3 regions of the Marinobacter sp. LV10R520-4 genome follow, and region 3 is predicted to be linked to each of the others. Evidence: predicted binding sites of a transcription regulator. Region 3 holds the regulator's gene; each other region holds the start of a gene.
The links. Region 3 encodes sigma-54, which starts transcription at its own class of promoters, with help from an activator protein. Its sites were predicted from a motif close to ANTGGCATNNANNTTGCTNT; they were not measured.
Positions count from the first base shown of each region.

Region 1: ATG98_RS11745 (PEP-CTERM sorting domain-containing protein) is a predicted target of sigma-54. The motif match lies at 1,798-1,817, and genes of this name have one in related genera.
Region 2: flgB (flagellar basal body rod protein FlgB) is a predicted target of sigma-54. The motif match lies at 2,777-2,796, and genes of this name have one in related genera.

Region 1 is NZ_PDJM01000001.1:2,436,790-2,441,983, forward strand. Features, by position in the region: gene ATG98_RS11735 (serine hydrolase domain-containing protein) at 1-546, shown strand, start outside; gene ATG98_RS11740 (hypothetical protein) at 621-929, opposite strand; gene ATG98_RS11745 (PEP-CTERM sorting domain-containing protein) at 1,115-1,759, opposite strand; gene ATG98_RS11750 (ABC transporter permease) at 2,241-4,301, opposite strand; gene ATG98_RS11755 (quaternary amine ABC transporter ATP-binding protein) at 4,319-5,194, opposite strand, start outside.
Region 2 is NZ_PDJM01000001.1:3,406,781-3,411,974, reverse strand. Features, by position in the region: gene flgE (flagellar hook protein FlgE) at 1-1,106, opposite strand, end outside; gene ATG98_RS16605 (flagellar hook assembly protein FlgD) at 1,131-1,805, opposite strand; gene flgC (flagellar basal body rod protein FlgC) at 1,822-2,265, opposite strand; gene flgB (flagellar basal body rod protein FlgB) at 2,300-2,710, opposite strand; gene ATG98_RS16590 (LON peptidase substrate-binding domain-containing protein) at 3,087-3,737, shown strand; gene ATG98_RS16585 (nitroreductase) at 3,812-4,366, opposite strand; gene ATG98_RS16580 (DUF962 domain-containing protein) at 4,478-4,801, shown strand; partial or broken gene ATG98_RS23030 (adenylate/guanylate cyclase domain-containing protein) at 4,803-5,194, shown strand, end outside.
Region 3 is NZ_PDJM01000001.1:364,705-369,898, forward strand. Features, by position in the region: gene lptB (LPS export ABC transporter ATP-binding protein) at 1-608, shown strand, start outside; gene ATG98_RS01725 (RNA polymerase factor sigma-54) at 778-2,310, shown strand; gene hpf (ribosome hibernation promoting factor) at 2,354-2,653, shown strand; gene ptsN (PTS IIA-like nitrogen regulatory protein PtsN) at 2,738-3,205, shown strand; gene rapZ (RNase adapter RapZ) at 3,248-4,132, shown strand; gene ATG98_RS01745 (HPr family phosphocarrier protein) at 4,140-4,409, shown strand; gene mgtE (magnesium transporter) at 4,471-5,194, shown strand, end outside.

The DNA of each region.
Region 1 (5,194 bases), 2.1 Mb from region 3:
ACCGGCTTTCAAGTCCGTGACGATCAGCTTGACCGCTTCGCCGCTTGCTATCAGTACCAGTCGGGCGATCAGCTCACGCTGCAGGACGATCCTGAGACGTCACATTTCCGGCACAAAAATAAGTTTGTGTCAGGCGGCGGCGGGCTGGTGTCCACCATTGACGATTATTACCATTTTGCCCAGGCGCTTTGCCAGGGCGGAGAGTTTCGGGGGCGACGGATTATTGGCCGTAAAACCCTGGAGTTCATGCGTTACAATCACCTGCCGGGTAATCAGGACCTGCCGGGCCTTGCGGTGGGAGCCTTCAGCGAAACGCCTTATGCCGGAACCGGCTTTGGCCTGGGTTTCTCGGTTAAAACCGACGTTGCCAAATCCCAGACCAACGGGTCGGCCGGCGAATACGGTTGGGGCGGCCTGGCGAGCACCAACTTCTTTATCGATCCGGTCGAGGAGCTGGTCATGATCTTCATGACGCAACTGATTCCCTCGTCGTCTTACCCGATCCGGCAGGAGTTGCGGGCCATTGTGAATGGCGCTTTGGTGTGAGCCGCGGGCGCTGGTTGTTAAGGGGCGTAAGCAACCGGCTTAGTGACACTTAAGTAGTGCCACATAATTTGATGTTACTGGTTGAGAATATCGATGATTTCGCGGGTATCCTTGATAATCGTATAGACTCGACCCTCGATCTCTACCCGCTGACGGTTGCCATCGACGTCGCGGGTATTGCCGAAGCGCAGCAACTCCCGGTCGAAATGATCACCTTTCCGATAGTTCAGCTTTTTCTGCCAGCCCGGCGGCAATGGCTGACCACGCTCGACTTTTTTCTGCAGGCCCGGCGGTAGCTGATTGCTATGAGATGACTTGGCCATCGCAGGCACGGCGCCAATCATTGCGCCCAACAGGGCAAACATCAGAATAGACCTCATCATCTATTGACTCCGAAAATCACGATATACCACTAAGCTAACACGGGATTGAACGCGGTGACGTTAACGCTGGTTCATACCCGACAAGCCAGGCCCCCAAGAACCGGGACAGGGTATTTCAAGACCGTACAGAAGCATAAAAAAAGCCTCGCAATCAGCGAGGCTTTCCATCTCTGCGCCCGTCGATGTCAGGATTTTATGAATCGACGTCTGAATCCCATGCCAAACAGACCTAACCCCAGAAGTGCGAGTGTTGTTGGTTCAGGAACGACAACCGGGGGAACTACAACTTCGCGTCCAAAGATACTTATATGAGATAGCCCAGGAGTATTTCCACCGTTGTTTTGTAAGGATATAGTGCTGAACGTTCCCGTGCCTGAGTTTGGGTTTGTGTCGAATGTAAGGTCTTCAAAGAGATAAAAACTATATTGAGTTGAACCTTTTACACTGGCGATTAAATCTATGGATATCGGAAGGTCGTTACCGTCAGCAGCGGACCAGGCAAGAGTCCATGTTCCTGTTGTGCCGTTGCCAGACGCTGCAATCACAAAGTTGACGCCACCGATCGAATTCTCTGCCCCTGCCGGGTTTGAATCTGATTTAGTTAATAAGGTAAAAGCGTCTCCAGCCCACGGGTCAGTAACCGGTATGTTATCAAGCAATGTGCCTTGGGCACCTGTGTCGTTGCCAGCAAAGGCACCTTCACAAGCACTAGCGTTCGATCCGTTCCAGCTAACATCCGTTATCGAACAGTCCAGAAGTACAGCTGAGCTAAAAGAGCTATATGAAAGCACCGCTCCTGTTAAAACTAGTTGTAAAAGTCCCTTTGACATTTCGACACCTCAACTGAGTAATTGATCGCACTTTATTCTTAGCAATTACCAAGCCAATATCTTAGATTTTTGTTTTTAAAAGCTTTCTTGGTTTTAAGGTTTTGTAGGGTGTAACAAAAACTGACATGTTGTGGAGGCCTTCCGGCACACCAGGAGTAAAGGTAGATGCTCGTTTGGCTTAGGCGTTTACAACGGGCTATGGCCGTTCGGGCCGATTCATGAGGGTTTGCGGCCATTGGGCGAGTTTTTATGGACTAGAGCTGACTCTATATAACGGTTTTATGTCAATACGCTGCCTTAGAACAGAGTGTAAATAATATCGACAGTTTTGGATTTCGTTTTCGTTTTGTTTCTTCCGACGCCCCGCAAGCGACACCGGCCGGCTTCACCCACCCGCCAGCGCCAACAGCAGATGAATGATTTGTTGTCGGGAAACCGGGTAGGTTAGGTTCCGAAAAATAAACCTGCCCCGGTTTATCGGTTAAGCAAGCCCCAGCACCTTCTTACGCTGCTCTGCCCAGGTATGAATCAAGTGGTCTACGGCCAGACCAATAAAGGCAACGCACAAGCCGAGCACGATGCCTTGGCCCATACCGTTGGCTTCAGACAAAGACTGCATGATCAGCTGACCCAAGTCGTCGGTACCGATAAAGGCGCCGATGATGATCATAAACAAAGAGAATATGACGGTCTGGTTGATGCCCAGCATGATGTGCGGGAACGCCAGCGGCAGTTCGATTTTCAATAAACGCTGGGTGCGGTTCACCCCTGACATAGAACCGGCTTCTTGCAAGCTTTTTGGCACGTTACTCAACCCTTCCACGGTGTAACGTGTGGCAGGGATGGTGGCGTACACGATCACCGCAATAAGCACTGATAAATCGCTCACACCAAACAGCATGATAACCGGGATTAAGTAGACGAACGACGGAAATGTTTGAAACGTGTCACAGACCAGCAATATAAACTTGGTTGCCTTGGGGCTTCGCGAGCACAAAATGCCAACGCTACAGCCAATAGTGACGGAAATGATGACTGCAAAGGTGGTCATATAGGCTGTAATCAGGGCGCGGTCCCACCAAGGTGTTAGGGCAATAAAGGCAATAAAAGCCGTCGCAACAATCGCGGAGCGAAGGCCGCCAACGATGTAACCGGTACCGGCAACCAGGAACAGGGTGGCCGCGACGGGCATTGCTAAATAGGCTTCTTTCATGGGCATCAAAATCGAGATGATCATGAAGGCATTGAAGCTCTGTACGCTGTCGTAAGTGTTGGTGATAATCCAGTCAACAATGGAATCCCAGAACTTTTCGGTAGTAAGCCCCTGTGATTCGTGAATAAAGTAGAAGTAATTGGCCTTGTCTGGAAAAGCTACGGATGCGACATAGGCAGCAACGGAGGTGAAGATTAAAATCCCCACGAAGGCGAGTGAGTACTTGTGACGCAAATGAAACGGTACGTCAGCAAAGTAATCAACCTGCTTTTTTGCCCAGGCCAGGGATAACCTATCCAGAACCACCGCAATCAAGACAATGGATATACCCAATTCGAGGGCCTGGCCTATCTTGAGCATATTCAAAGACACCAGTAAGTCGTAGCCCAAGCCCTTTGCGCCAATAAACGATGCAATAACGGCCATAGCCAAACACTGCATGATGACCTGGTTAACACCGATTAGAATGTCATGGCGTGCGGTAGGGATGAGTACTTTAAACATCAGCTGGCGTGAGTTGCAGCCACTCATCATGCCGGCTTCCACCACTTCCGGAGAGACCTTTTTAAGGCCCAGAATGGTGAGGCGGATCATCGGGGGGGTGGCAAAAATAACCGTTGAAATAGCACCCGCGTGGTCACCAATGCCGAAGAACACCACCACCGGGATCAGGTACGAGAAGTGGGGCATGGTTTGCGCCACGTTCAACAGTGGCGCCAGGATGGATTCGAAGGTTTTGTTTCTGAAGGCGACGATGCCTAAGGTTAACCCCAGCAAAACCGATAAGGGCACGGCCACCAGCACAAACGATAAGGTTTGCATGGCGGGTGTCCACTGACCAAACACGGCAATGTAAATGGTGCTGATGCCGGCCAAAAGTGACAGGTTGCGGCCCCCAAGATACTGCCCTGTTAAAAAGGCACCCGCAGCAACAGCGGGCCATGGCAATGCCGGAATTCGAGCCCACTCGTTTTCGCTAATAAAGTCCCAGCTGGTGAAAGTCACAACGGTTTTGACGCCCCCTAACAGGAGCTCACGAATCAAATTGATGCTGAACAGAACCACGCCAGACAAGTCGCGGGTAAACTCTTTCATCATGGTTGACTGTTCGGTGATGTCTAACTCGGCATCGTAAGTCTCGACCACCCAAAAATCATTGATGAGGAACTTAAGGCCGTCGTTAACAACGTCAGGCAGCAGCCAGAATCGGGTTTCTTGCAGGCGCCACAGGTTGCCACCTGTGGCCGGATCGATGGCCATCACAAGGGCAAAGAACACCACCAATAAGGCGACAAACTGCGTCCATTTATGTTCGATAAAATAGTGCATTAGGCTTTGCTCATAACTTAGTTATTAACTGGCATGCTGTTAGTTTCACCAAACAAGACGTCTATCATAATGTTGCGGTTTAAAGCGCCAACAATATTGCCCTCGGTATCAGTGACAGCCACTGGCTTTTGCTCGGTTAGCACGGATCCGGCTACGGTTTCGATAATGGCATCGGCAGAAACAGTGACGTCGCTCATCTTGGCGGTTGCGTCGTATTCTTCCATGATGGCTTTGCAAGAAAGTACGCGCTCACGCGGCACGCCACGGGTAAACTTGGCGACGTACTCCGTAGCTGGCTTGAGTACAATGTTGGCTGGGGTATCAATTTGTTCGATGACGCCGTCTTTCATGATGGCGATGCGGTCGGCAAGGCGTAGCGCCTCATCGAAGTCGTGGGTAACGAATAAGATGGTTTTGTGCAATACACTTTGTAAGCGCAGGAACTCGTCTTGCATTTCCTTGCGAATCAGTGGGTCCAGAGCTGAGAAGGGCTCATCGAGAAACCAGATTTCAGGTTCTACGGCTAATGAGCGGGCAATGCCGACACGCTGTTGTTGACCACCGGAGAGCTGGCGGGGAAAGTCGTTTTCGCAATTTGTGAGCTCTACCAGGTTCACCATGTCCATCGCACGGGCCATGCTGTCGCGAGTGCTTATGCCCTTTGCCTGTAGTGGTAAGGCAATGTTTTCCAAAACGGTTTTGTGAGGCAGAAGGGCAAAACTTTGGAACACCATGCCCATTTTATTACGGCGAATGTTGATCAGTTCTTTCGCATTCATAGCCAGCAGGTCTTCACCGTCAATAGAAATATCGCCTGCGGTCGTGCTGATTAGCCGTGAAATACAGCGCAAGAGTGTGGATTTGCCAGAGCCGGACAGGCCCATGATGACGAG
Region 2 (5,194 bases), 3.0 Mb from region 3:
GTTTCTACCCAGCTTGTATCACCAGACGGTGACAGCCCGTTGGCATTCGAAAAGCTGGCCAACGCTACCTGCCCCAGGGATTTCGACTGGCCATTGGTATAGCGGGCAAAAATCACGCCTTCCTGCGACACATCCAGCCCCGACAGCCGGCCGGTGGTATAACCATCTTGGCGTTGATCATTGACACCGAAGCTGGCGCCATATTGAGTGGCGCTACCCAAATTCAGGTCAAACGTCGCGCCGGCCCCAGACGCCGCTCCATTTGCGTTTAAATCCTTATCTTTTGGCACCCAGTTATCGATTGAAATTACGCCATTTGCATTGCTATTAGCAGTGGCCAGATTTCCATTTTGGTCAAACACCAATTCATACGGCACGTAATTAGGCGGTGTCGTTGTAGACCCAGCTGCACCGCCCACTGCTTCGCCATCTACCTGCAGGTGTAACAACCAATTGCTCTGAGAACCCCCTGCTGGAGCTTGTTTAGTATAAAACTGCGTGACCTCATGGGGATTCCCCAAGCTGTCGAAGATGTTGGTTGCTGTAACGTGATTGTAAGTCGTCGGATCTAACGGGTCGAAAGGATTAGGCGGCGTTGCCGTGAGCACTTGTTCCCGCGCATCCAGATTGAGGTCGGTACGCAGGTTGGTGGTGCGCTGCGGCGCCAGGTTATCGCTCGCTATTTGCAAATCGTCACGAACGCCCGACAGGTTACCGGCGGCGTCTGCAACAAAGCCTTGCACCCGCATATTCTGGTTGTTCACCACAAAACCGTCTTTGTCAGTACCGAACTGGCCAGCGCGGGAATATCGCAGCTCGCCGCCATTGTTCAATACAAAAAAGCCGTCGCCGTCGATAGCAAGGTCTAGTCCACTATCCGTAAAGCTGATGTTGCCCTGGCCAAACGACTGTTGAACGCTTTGCACACTAACCCCGTCGCCAACCGGGGCGCTGCCAGAACTTAAAAAACCATTGGCGTACAAATCCCCAAACTGCACGCGGCTGCCTTTAAAACCCACTGTACTGGCGTTTGCAATGTTATTGCCGGTTACGTCCAAGTCTACCGCCGCCGCCCGGAGGCCGCTTAATCCTGTGTTAAATGCCATGATTCACCCCTGCTGACGCCGGTATTAATTAATTTGTTGAACTTGCGACAGGTCAATAGACCCCATGCCCGCAAGATTCAGAGAAATAGAGCCGCCTTTACCCAAAGATACGCTGTCGACGTTTGCGCTCATCATGGTGCCCAGCTGCTGCGAACCACCAGGGTAGGCCCCGGAAGCTACTGCGTAATAAGAGCCTTGCGGCAAAGCACTGCCGTTGCCGTCTTTACCGTCCCAGGTGAACTTGGCAGGACCGGCGGACTTGCCACCCAAATCCATCTGCCGCACCAACTCCCCCGAACCGTTCAATATCGACACCTGTACGCCGCCGGTTGAGGCAGGCACATCAACGTTTCCGTTAACCTCGCCGCTGGCACCCAGCATCGCTAAGTCCGACGACACCAACACGGTTTTGCCAACCATGGCAGAGGCCTGCAGGGCCTGGGTAGAACGGAATTCACCGATCACGCTGTCTACGTTGCCAGACAACTTCTGCATTTCTTCCAGCGAACTGAATTGCGCCAACTGGGAAATAAATTCGCCGTTGTCTTGCGGTTCCAGCGGGTTCTGATTCTTCAGCTGGGCCAGCATCAGCTCCATGAATTCATTTTTGCCCAGCTCACCTTTGCCGCTTGCCGACTGCTGTTTCAGCTGATACTGGCTTAGGACATCCGTTGCCTGGCTTGCGTTTACTGCACTCATGATTGATTACCGCCTGTTAGTTCTGGCCCAGAGTCAAAATGCGCTGCATCATCGACTTGGCAGTGTTCATGATGTCTACATTCATCTGGAAGCTGCGCGAAGAGGACATCATATCGGCCATCTCTTCTGCCACATTCACATTGGGGTAGTACACATAGCCGTCTTCGCTAGCAGCCGGGTGGTTGGGCTCATAGCGCATCTGCAGATCGGCATCGCTTTCGACTATGCCTTCCACCCGAACTCCAGCACCACCTTCTGCCCCGGAGCCGAACGCCGGCTGATTGCCGTTTAACAGCGACTGCTGAACCGCTGCAAACACTGGCTTACGGGCGCGGTAGGTTTCACCGGTGCTGGAACTGGCGGTTTCGGCGTTGGCAATGTTAGAAGCTGTGGTGTTTAGCCGCAGCGATTGCGCAGTCATACCGGAACCGGCGATGTCGAAAATGTTACCCAGTGACATAAAAATCTCCTGTGTTCACCGTGTTAACTGCGGCTTACTGGCCGGTCAGCGCTTTGCTAATCCCGCTGAATTTGCTATTAAGAAACTGAAAGCTGGCCTGGTAGTCCATGGCGTTGCGCATAAAGCGGCTCTGTTCTTGCTGGGCATCGACCGTATTGCCATCTACCGACGGCTGGTGCGGTGTGCGATACAGCAAATCGTTGTCGCTGACAGAGCCAGGCGCACCGCCACCTTCGGTAATATGGCCGCTGTGGGTGGTGTTCATGCCAAAGCCGCTGGCGCTGCTCTGCGCTTGCTTCATCATCGCCTGGAAGTCGATATCCCGGGCCTTGAAACCCGGGGTGTCGGCGTTGGCGAGGTTGTTGGCCAAAACTTCTGCGCGTTGAACCCGTGCCTGAAGTGCGTATTGATGAATACCCAGTGCACTATCGAATGAGATTGCCATGCTGCCTCCGCAATTCTGTGCCGGCGGTTAACGAAAGATTGCCGGTTTCAGGTGTATGAAGAGTTAAAAGCAAGTGCGATGCCAGAATGGTGAAAACTGCGAAAATTTTTGTCTTTACGGGATTGCAGCGCTGTTTTTAGGCTTTGAACGGCGAAACACCCCTAAATAACGCCGATATTGGGCGTTTCAAACAACGTGATCCCTACGCAACTGCAAAAAAACGGCAAGCAACTGCCCTCAAGGCGCTCACCCATCACAGCGGTTTTGCCGCCCGGATGTGAGCAGTTAGCGCAGCGGCAGCGTAAAGTGTGTAAACGTCGATTCCATTGACCACCTTTCATTGACCACTTTCCGCAAACCATCATGGAGCAAGCCCGTGGCCAAAATCTGCATCTTCCCTATTCCCGGGTGCGTCACCTTCCCCGGCACTGTGTTCCCGCTGCACGTGTTTGAACCGCGCTACCGCGCGATGATTCAGCACTGCCTGGAAACCGACACCCTATTGGCCATCTGCCACACCGAAAAACAGTTAAGCCCAGGCAAACAGGCAGAGTCTCTGGAGCAGGCGCTAAGCTCTAATCAGGCCACCTATCGCCCCTATGACGTGTTCAGTGCCGGCCGTTGTGAGCTTCTGGAAACCATGGAAGACGGTCGCCTGCTGCTGAACGTGCACATACAGCAGCGCTACCGGCTGGACCAGCAGCTTCAGCAGTTACCTTATCAAATCTATGACTGCGCGGAGTTTAATGACCAACCGATCAGCGACAGTGAAACCCGCGAATGCGCCGAATTGCGGGATAAAATCCTGCATCGGCTGGTCGCTCTGGGCCACGGCGACCCGACGATTCGGAAATCGGTAAAACAACTGGCGGAATCAGAAGAATGGCAGGCAAAAACCGACGGCCAGTTCAGCTTGGCGCTGTTTGGCGTGGTGCATTTCGAGCCTGAGCTCATGCAGGAGATTCTGGAAATGGATTCAGCGCCCCAGCGCCTGGCCCAAACGCTGGAACTGCTGAACGACCTCTAAAGAGTGCCCTAACCTAAAGAGTACCGTAAAAGGTGCTCTGTTAAGGGTGTTCTTCAAGCGTAAAGAGGCGCTGGCTACTGCGGCCAGCGCGACACAAACGCCGCCGGTTCAAGACGCGGCACCGCAGGCTTGGCACAAACAACGCTGCCCGTGTAAATAAAACCAATCACCGATTCGCGCTCGCTCAAACCCAACGCCCGTGCAACCGCCGGATTATAAGCCGGTGACCCGGTTCGCCACATAACACCGAAACCCGCATCCTGAAGCGCTAACTCCAGCAAGGTGGTGCTCGCAGCCGCGGACAACACTTGCTCACTGGCCGGAATTTTCGGGTGCTCAGCCGGTGACGCAATCGCAATAATCACCATGGGTGCCCGAAGCGGCGCTTTACGAAGCTTCACCAGGATTTTCTCGTCGGCTTCCGGATCGTAAGTGTCTGCAAACAAATCGCCCAAGCGCTCAAGGCCTTCGCCTTCCACCACCAGGTATCGCCAGGGCCGCAACAGGCCATGATCTGGCGCTCGCGCCGCACAGGCAAAAGCCTGCGCCAGAACGTCTGGCCCCGGTGCCGGTGCCTGCAGCCGGGGCTCAGAGCTTCGGGCAAGAATAAAATCGCTGATAGCCGTCATATAATCCTGTCAGGTGTTAAAATAAAGCCTTGTTATAGCACTCAATGGTGACAATCGAATATTGCTGTTAGGCTGAGTGCCCTCTTGTAAAACCAACAACTATAAAGCTACATGGAGGCTACCGTGAGTGCACCAAAAACCTTTCGCAGCTTTGCCGAATTCTACCCTTTTTACTTAAATGAGCACCGCAACCGAACCTGTAGGCGATTGCACTTTATTGGCAGTTCACTGGTGCTGGCCGTCATAGCCTGGGTGGCCGTGTCTGGCAATCTACTTTGGCTGCTGGCTCTGCCGGTGATCGGATATGGCTTCGCCTGGATTGGCCATTTCGGCTTTGAGAAAAATCGCCCCGCTACATTCCACCACCCTCTGTATAGCTTGATGGGCGATTGGGTTATGTTCAAAGACATGCTGACAGGAAGGATTCGATTCTGAAATGAGCAGAGCATCTGCCAACATTCCCGTTACCGGAACAACCCCCGCTAGCGTTATGGACATCGCTGTGGAAACACCGGTGAACACCGTGTCCATCATGCCCGCTTATCTTGGCCGCACACTGGGTTACACCGCCGTCGCCGTGATTGTGGTCGCAGCTGCTGTGGGTAGGCTTCACTCAGAGTGGCTTTTTGGCATGGCAGGGTTTGCCTTGGTTTGGCCACACCTGGCCCAGCTGTTTTCCCTGGATGCCCGCAAGCGGAACTCAACCACTGTTGGTCAAAATTTGTTGCTAATAGATTGCGCCATTTCCGGGGCGTTTATCGGTAGCCTGGGGCTGGCAAGCATATCCGCCGCCACCATTGCGTTAATGGTGATGTTCACCTGCTTTAT
Region 3 (5,194 bases):
CCGGCAAAACCACCTGCTTTTATATGATTGTCGGGCTGGTGCAGGCTGACCGCGGCCGCATTACGATCGATAACCAGGACATCACTCCGCTGCCCATGCACGGCCGGGCACGAAAAGGCATTGGCTACCTGCCCCAGGAAGCCTCGGTGTTCCGCAAGCTCAGCGTGCGCGACAACATCATGGCCATTCTGGAAACCCGAAAAAGTATGAAGCGGGCCGAGCGCGAGGCAAAACTGGAGGAACTGCTAGCTGAGTTTCACATCAATCACATCCGCGACAGTTTGGGAATGGCGCTGTCTGGGGGGGAGCGTCGCCGGGTTGAAATTGCTCGCGCTCTGGCTATGGAGCCCGCGTTTATCCTGCTGGACGAACCCTTCGCCGGGGTAGACCCAATATCGGTGAGCGACATCAAGCAAATCATTCGCCATCTGCGAGACAAAGGCATAGGCGTACTGATCACCGACCACAACGTGCGCGACACCCTGGACATCTGCGAAAACGCTTATATTGTATCCGGCGGCCATATTATTGCCTCCGGCAGCTCCGCCGAAATTTTTGCCAATCAACAGGTAAAAGAAGTCTATCTGGGCAATGAATTCCGGCTGTAATAGATCCTCAAAGTGTGCATACCGTGACATCGTAAAAGGTGAATCGGTTGATTCCCCGGCGAACTCTAGTAGACTCGGCAGAGAACTTGCTTGTGAACGCAAACCCCGGTTAGCCAACTTTTTTTTGCGGCTGCCACGCGCCAACCGATCGAGTAATGGACTTCCAAGAATGGTGATGAAAGCTTCTTTGCAGCTCAAGCTGGGCCAGAGCCTGACCATGACGCCCCAGCTCCAGCAGGCAATTCGCCTGCTACAGCTTTCCACCCTCGACTTGCAGCAGGAAATCCAGCAGGCACTGGAGTCCAATCCCATGCTGGAAGCACCGGAAGACGACGATCACGGCGATGAGGAACCTACGCACGCCGACACTAACAACGATCAAAATTCGGACGCCAGCGCAGCAGAGACCTCTCCAGACACCAGCAAAGACTGGGACGAAAACGAAAACGGTCCCGACTGGGCCAGCGAAAACGAAATCCCCGATACCCTGCCAGACGACCTACCGGTAGATACCGCCTGGGACGACGTATACCAGTCGGCGCCGGCACCGGCCAGCAGCAATGGCGACGATAACGACTACGATTTTGAAACCCGCAACTCGCCTACTGAAACCCTGCGCGATCACCTGGAGTGGCAGCTCAACCTGACCACCATGACCGACCGCGACCGCGCCGTGGCTCATGCCCTGATGGACGCCGTTGACGAGCGTGGCTACCTGACCAGCTCGCTGGCCGAGATTTATACCGGCCTGCAGGACGAGCACGACGACGACCCGCTGGAACTGGATGAACTGAAAGCGGTACTCAGGCGCCTGCAGTTTTTTGACCCCCCCGGTGTGTTTGGTCGTGACCTGCAGGAATGCCTGCTGATCCAGCTGAACCAGATGCCGCCAGACACCCCTTGGGTTGCTCAGGCGCGCATGGTGATCACCCACTACATCAGCCTGCTGGGTAACCGTGACTACGCCCAACTGCTGCGCCGTAGCCGCCTGAAAGAAGACCAGCTAAAACACGTACTGGCGCTGATTACCAGCTTGAACCCGCGCCCCGGTGATGTGATTGACCGGACCGAACCGGACTACGTCATTCCAGACGTCATTGTGTACAAGCGCAACGATCGCTGGCGGGTAGAGCTGAATCCAGAAATTGCACCGCGCATTCGCGTCAATGCCAGCTATGCTTCATTGATAAAGCGCGCCGATAGCAGCGCTGACAACACCTACATGCGCGATCAGTTACAAGAGGCTAAATGGTTCATCAAAAGCTTGCAGAGCCGCAACGAAACGCTGCTGAAAGTGGCTACCCGTATTGTGGAATATCAACAGGGATTTCTGGACCAGGGTGAAGAAGCCATGAAACCGTTGATCCTCTCGGAAATCGCCCAAGCCGTAGAAATGCATGAATCTACCATCTCCCGGGTGACCACCCAGAAGTTCATGCACACACCTCGCGGCATTTTTGAGCTCAAATATTTTTTCTCCAGCCATGTCAGCACCGACGCTGGCGGAGAATGTTCCTCAACCGCTATCCGCGCCATGATAAAAAAACTGATAGCAGTCGAAACCTCCAAAAAACCGTTGAGCGACAGCAAGATTGCGGCCATGCTTGGGGAACAGGGAATCCAAGTGGCACGGCGTACCGTGGCCAAATACCGGGAGGCACTGCAAATACCTCCCTCTAATGAAAGAAAGCGACTGGTGTAGCAGCGCCAATGTAACAACACCGATGCAATAGCAGGAGAAGCCTATGCAACTCAACATTTCAGGCCATCATGTAGAACTGACCGAAGCACTCAAAGATTACGTGAACGAAAAGTTCCAGCGCCTGGAGCGCCACTTCGACCAGATTAGCAACACCAATGTGATTCTGCAGGTGGAAAAATTGCGCCAGATAGCCGAAGCTACCGTAAATATCAGCGGTGGCGAATTGCACGCCAAGGCCGAAACCGAAGATATGTACGCAGCGATTGACGCTCTGGTGGACAAACTGGACCGCCAGATCCTCAAGCACAAAGAAAAGCAAGTGTCCCGGATGCATGGTAACTAACACCGGACACAACGCGTAAACGCTTCACGCGCTGCGGCATGACACCATGCTGCAGCCTTTTTTTAATGGAAGTGCCGTCGACCCATGAGCGAGACATCCCTGACCATAGAAACCATCCTTGCCCCGGAACTGACACTTTGCAACGTACCAGCGTCCAGCAAGAAAAGGGTTCTTGAGTTTATTGCAGAGCAGATTCACCTGCATAACGCCACCTTGGGCGACACTCAGATATTCAGCAATCTGATTGCCCGCGAGCGCCTGGGTTCCACCGGAATCGGCCAGGGCATCGCCATCCCCCACTGCCGCCTGGAAGGCCTGGAGCACGTTATTGGCCTGCTGATCACTCTCAGCGAAAGCGTGGATTTCGATGCCATTGACAACCAGCCGGTAGATTTGGTTTTTGCCCTGGTTGTGCCAAAAGAAGCCACCAGCGAGCACCTTGAGCTGCTTAGCCAGCTTGCAGAAAAGTTCAACGATCGGGCTTTTTGCGACCGCCTGCGCCAATCGGAAGATGCCATTACCCTATTTCAGCGCATGACCTCCGGACGCTGATCTGTCCTACTCCGACCGTTCGCACCTAAAGAGTTATTAACGATGAAACTGATTATTGTCAGCGGCCGTTCCGGATCGGGTAAAAGTACGGCGTTGCACGTACTTGAAGACCTAGGTTTTTACTGCATCGACAATTTACCCATTGGCTTGCTGTTCCCGCTGACCAAAGAAACGGCCGCACAAGAGCCGGCCGGCCGCTTGCAAAAAATGGCAGTAAGTATAGACGCGCGCAACCTGTCCGGTGAGCTTGCCAATTTCGAAGATATTCACGGACGCCTGAAGGACACCGGCGTCAGCGCTGAAATCATATTTCTGGACGCCGACGAGCAATCTTTGCTGCAACGCTTTCATGCTACCCGACGAAAGCATCCTCTGAGCGACGATCAGACGTCACTGCGCGAAGCCATCAGCTCGGAAAAAAAACTGCTGGAACCCTTGTCGAACCTGGCTGACCTGTACATCAACACCACTGGCATGGGCATGTACGAGTTGCGGGACATGGTCAAACAGCGGGTGGTCGGCCGCAAAGATCAGGAACTGGCGCTGCTGTTCCAGTCGTTTGGCTTCAAGCACGGCGTACCGGTTGATTCAGACTACGTATTTGACGTGCGTTGCCTGCCTAACCCCCACTGGGACACCTCTCTGCGCAAGTTCACCGGCATGGACCAGCCGGTGATCGAGTTTTTGGAAAACGAACCCATGAGCGCAAAAATGGTTCAGGAAATCATCGCTTTTCTGACCTCGTGGCTACCGGCATTTGCCGACAGCAACCGCAGCTATATGACCATATCCATTGGCTGTACTGGCGGCCAGCACCGCTCGGTTTACGTCTGCGAGCAGATAGGTGCCCACTTCCGCCAGCACAGCAACAACGTGCAAGTGCGTCACTCCGAACTGTTACACCTGAAAACCGTACAGGACGCCTGATTCAACCATGATCCGACGCCATCTGTTTATCATCAACAAACTGGGCCTGCACGCCCGCGCAACGGCCAAACTGGTGGCCACAGCGTCTGCTCACCAAAGCAAAGTCAGAATCGCCGGTAAAGGCCGTGAAGTAGACGCCAAAAACATCATGCAGGTGATGATGCTCGCCGCCAGCCAGGGCACCGAAGTAGAACTGATTGCCGACGGTGAAGACGAGCAACAGGCCATCATTGCGTTGACAGAACTGATCAACGATTACTTTGGCGAGGGCGAATAGTCGCTCACGCAGCGCCTGCAAGTCCGCTATAATACAGCCGTTTTCTGACCGCGGATGAGCCATGACCGATATTCTGGAAAAAAGCCAGGCACGCCAACGCCTTCGCTCATTAGGCGAGGCGCTGGACAGTGGCGCCCTGAAACAGGTCGCACGCATCCTCAATGGCGGCCTCAGCCCCAGTGATATCGCTCACCTGCTGGAATCATCGCCTCCGCGGCAACGGACGCTGCTGTGGAATCTGGTCGACAAACAGCTTGAAGGCGAAGTTCTTCAGTATCTGAACGAAGACATTCGGGGCGATTTCCTAAGCAAATTCAACGCTCAGGAGCTGGCCGATCTGATTGAAGACTTTGAGTCGGACGATCTGGCCGACTTACTTCAGCAGCTCCCCGACACGGTGATTCAGGAAGTTCTGAACACCATGGACGAACAAGACCGCCAGCGGGTGGAAGAGGTACTGTCGTACCCCGAAGACACCGCCGGCGGCTTGATGAACACCGACACCATTACGGTGCGCCCGGACATCAGCATTGACGTGGTGCTGCGCTATCTTCGCCGCCACCGCACCCTGCCCTCCATGACTGACAGCCTGATTGTGGTCAGCCGCCGCGATGAATTTATCGGCATGCTGCCGGTTACTTCCTTGCTGGTATCGAATCCTGCCGCCACCGTGCGTGAAGTGATGGACACCGATATTGAGCCCATCCCGGTCAGTCTGTCAGACACCAAGGTTGCCATCCTGTTTGAGCGTTATGACCTGATCTCGGCGCCGGTGGTGGCGGAAA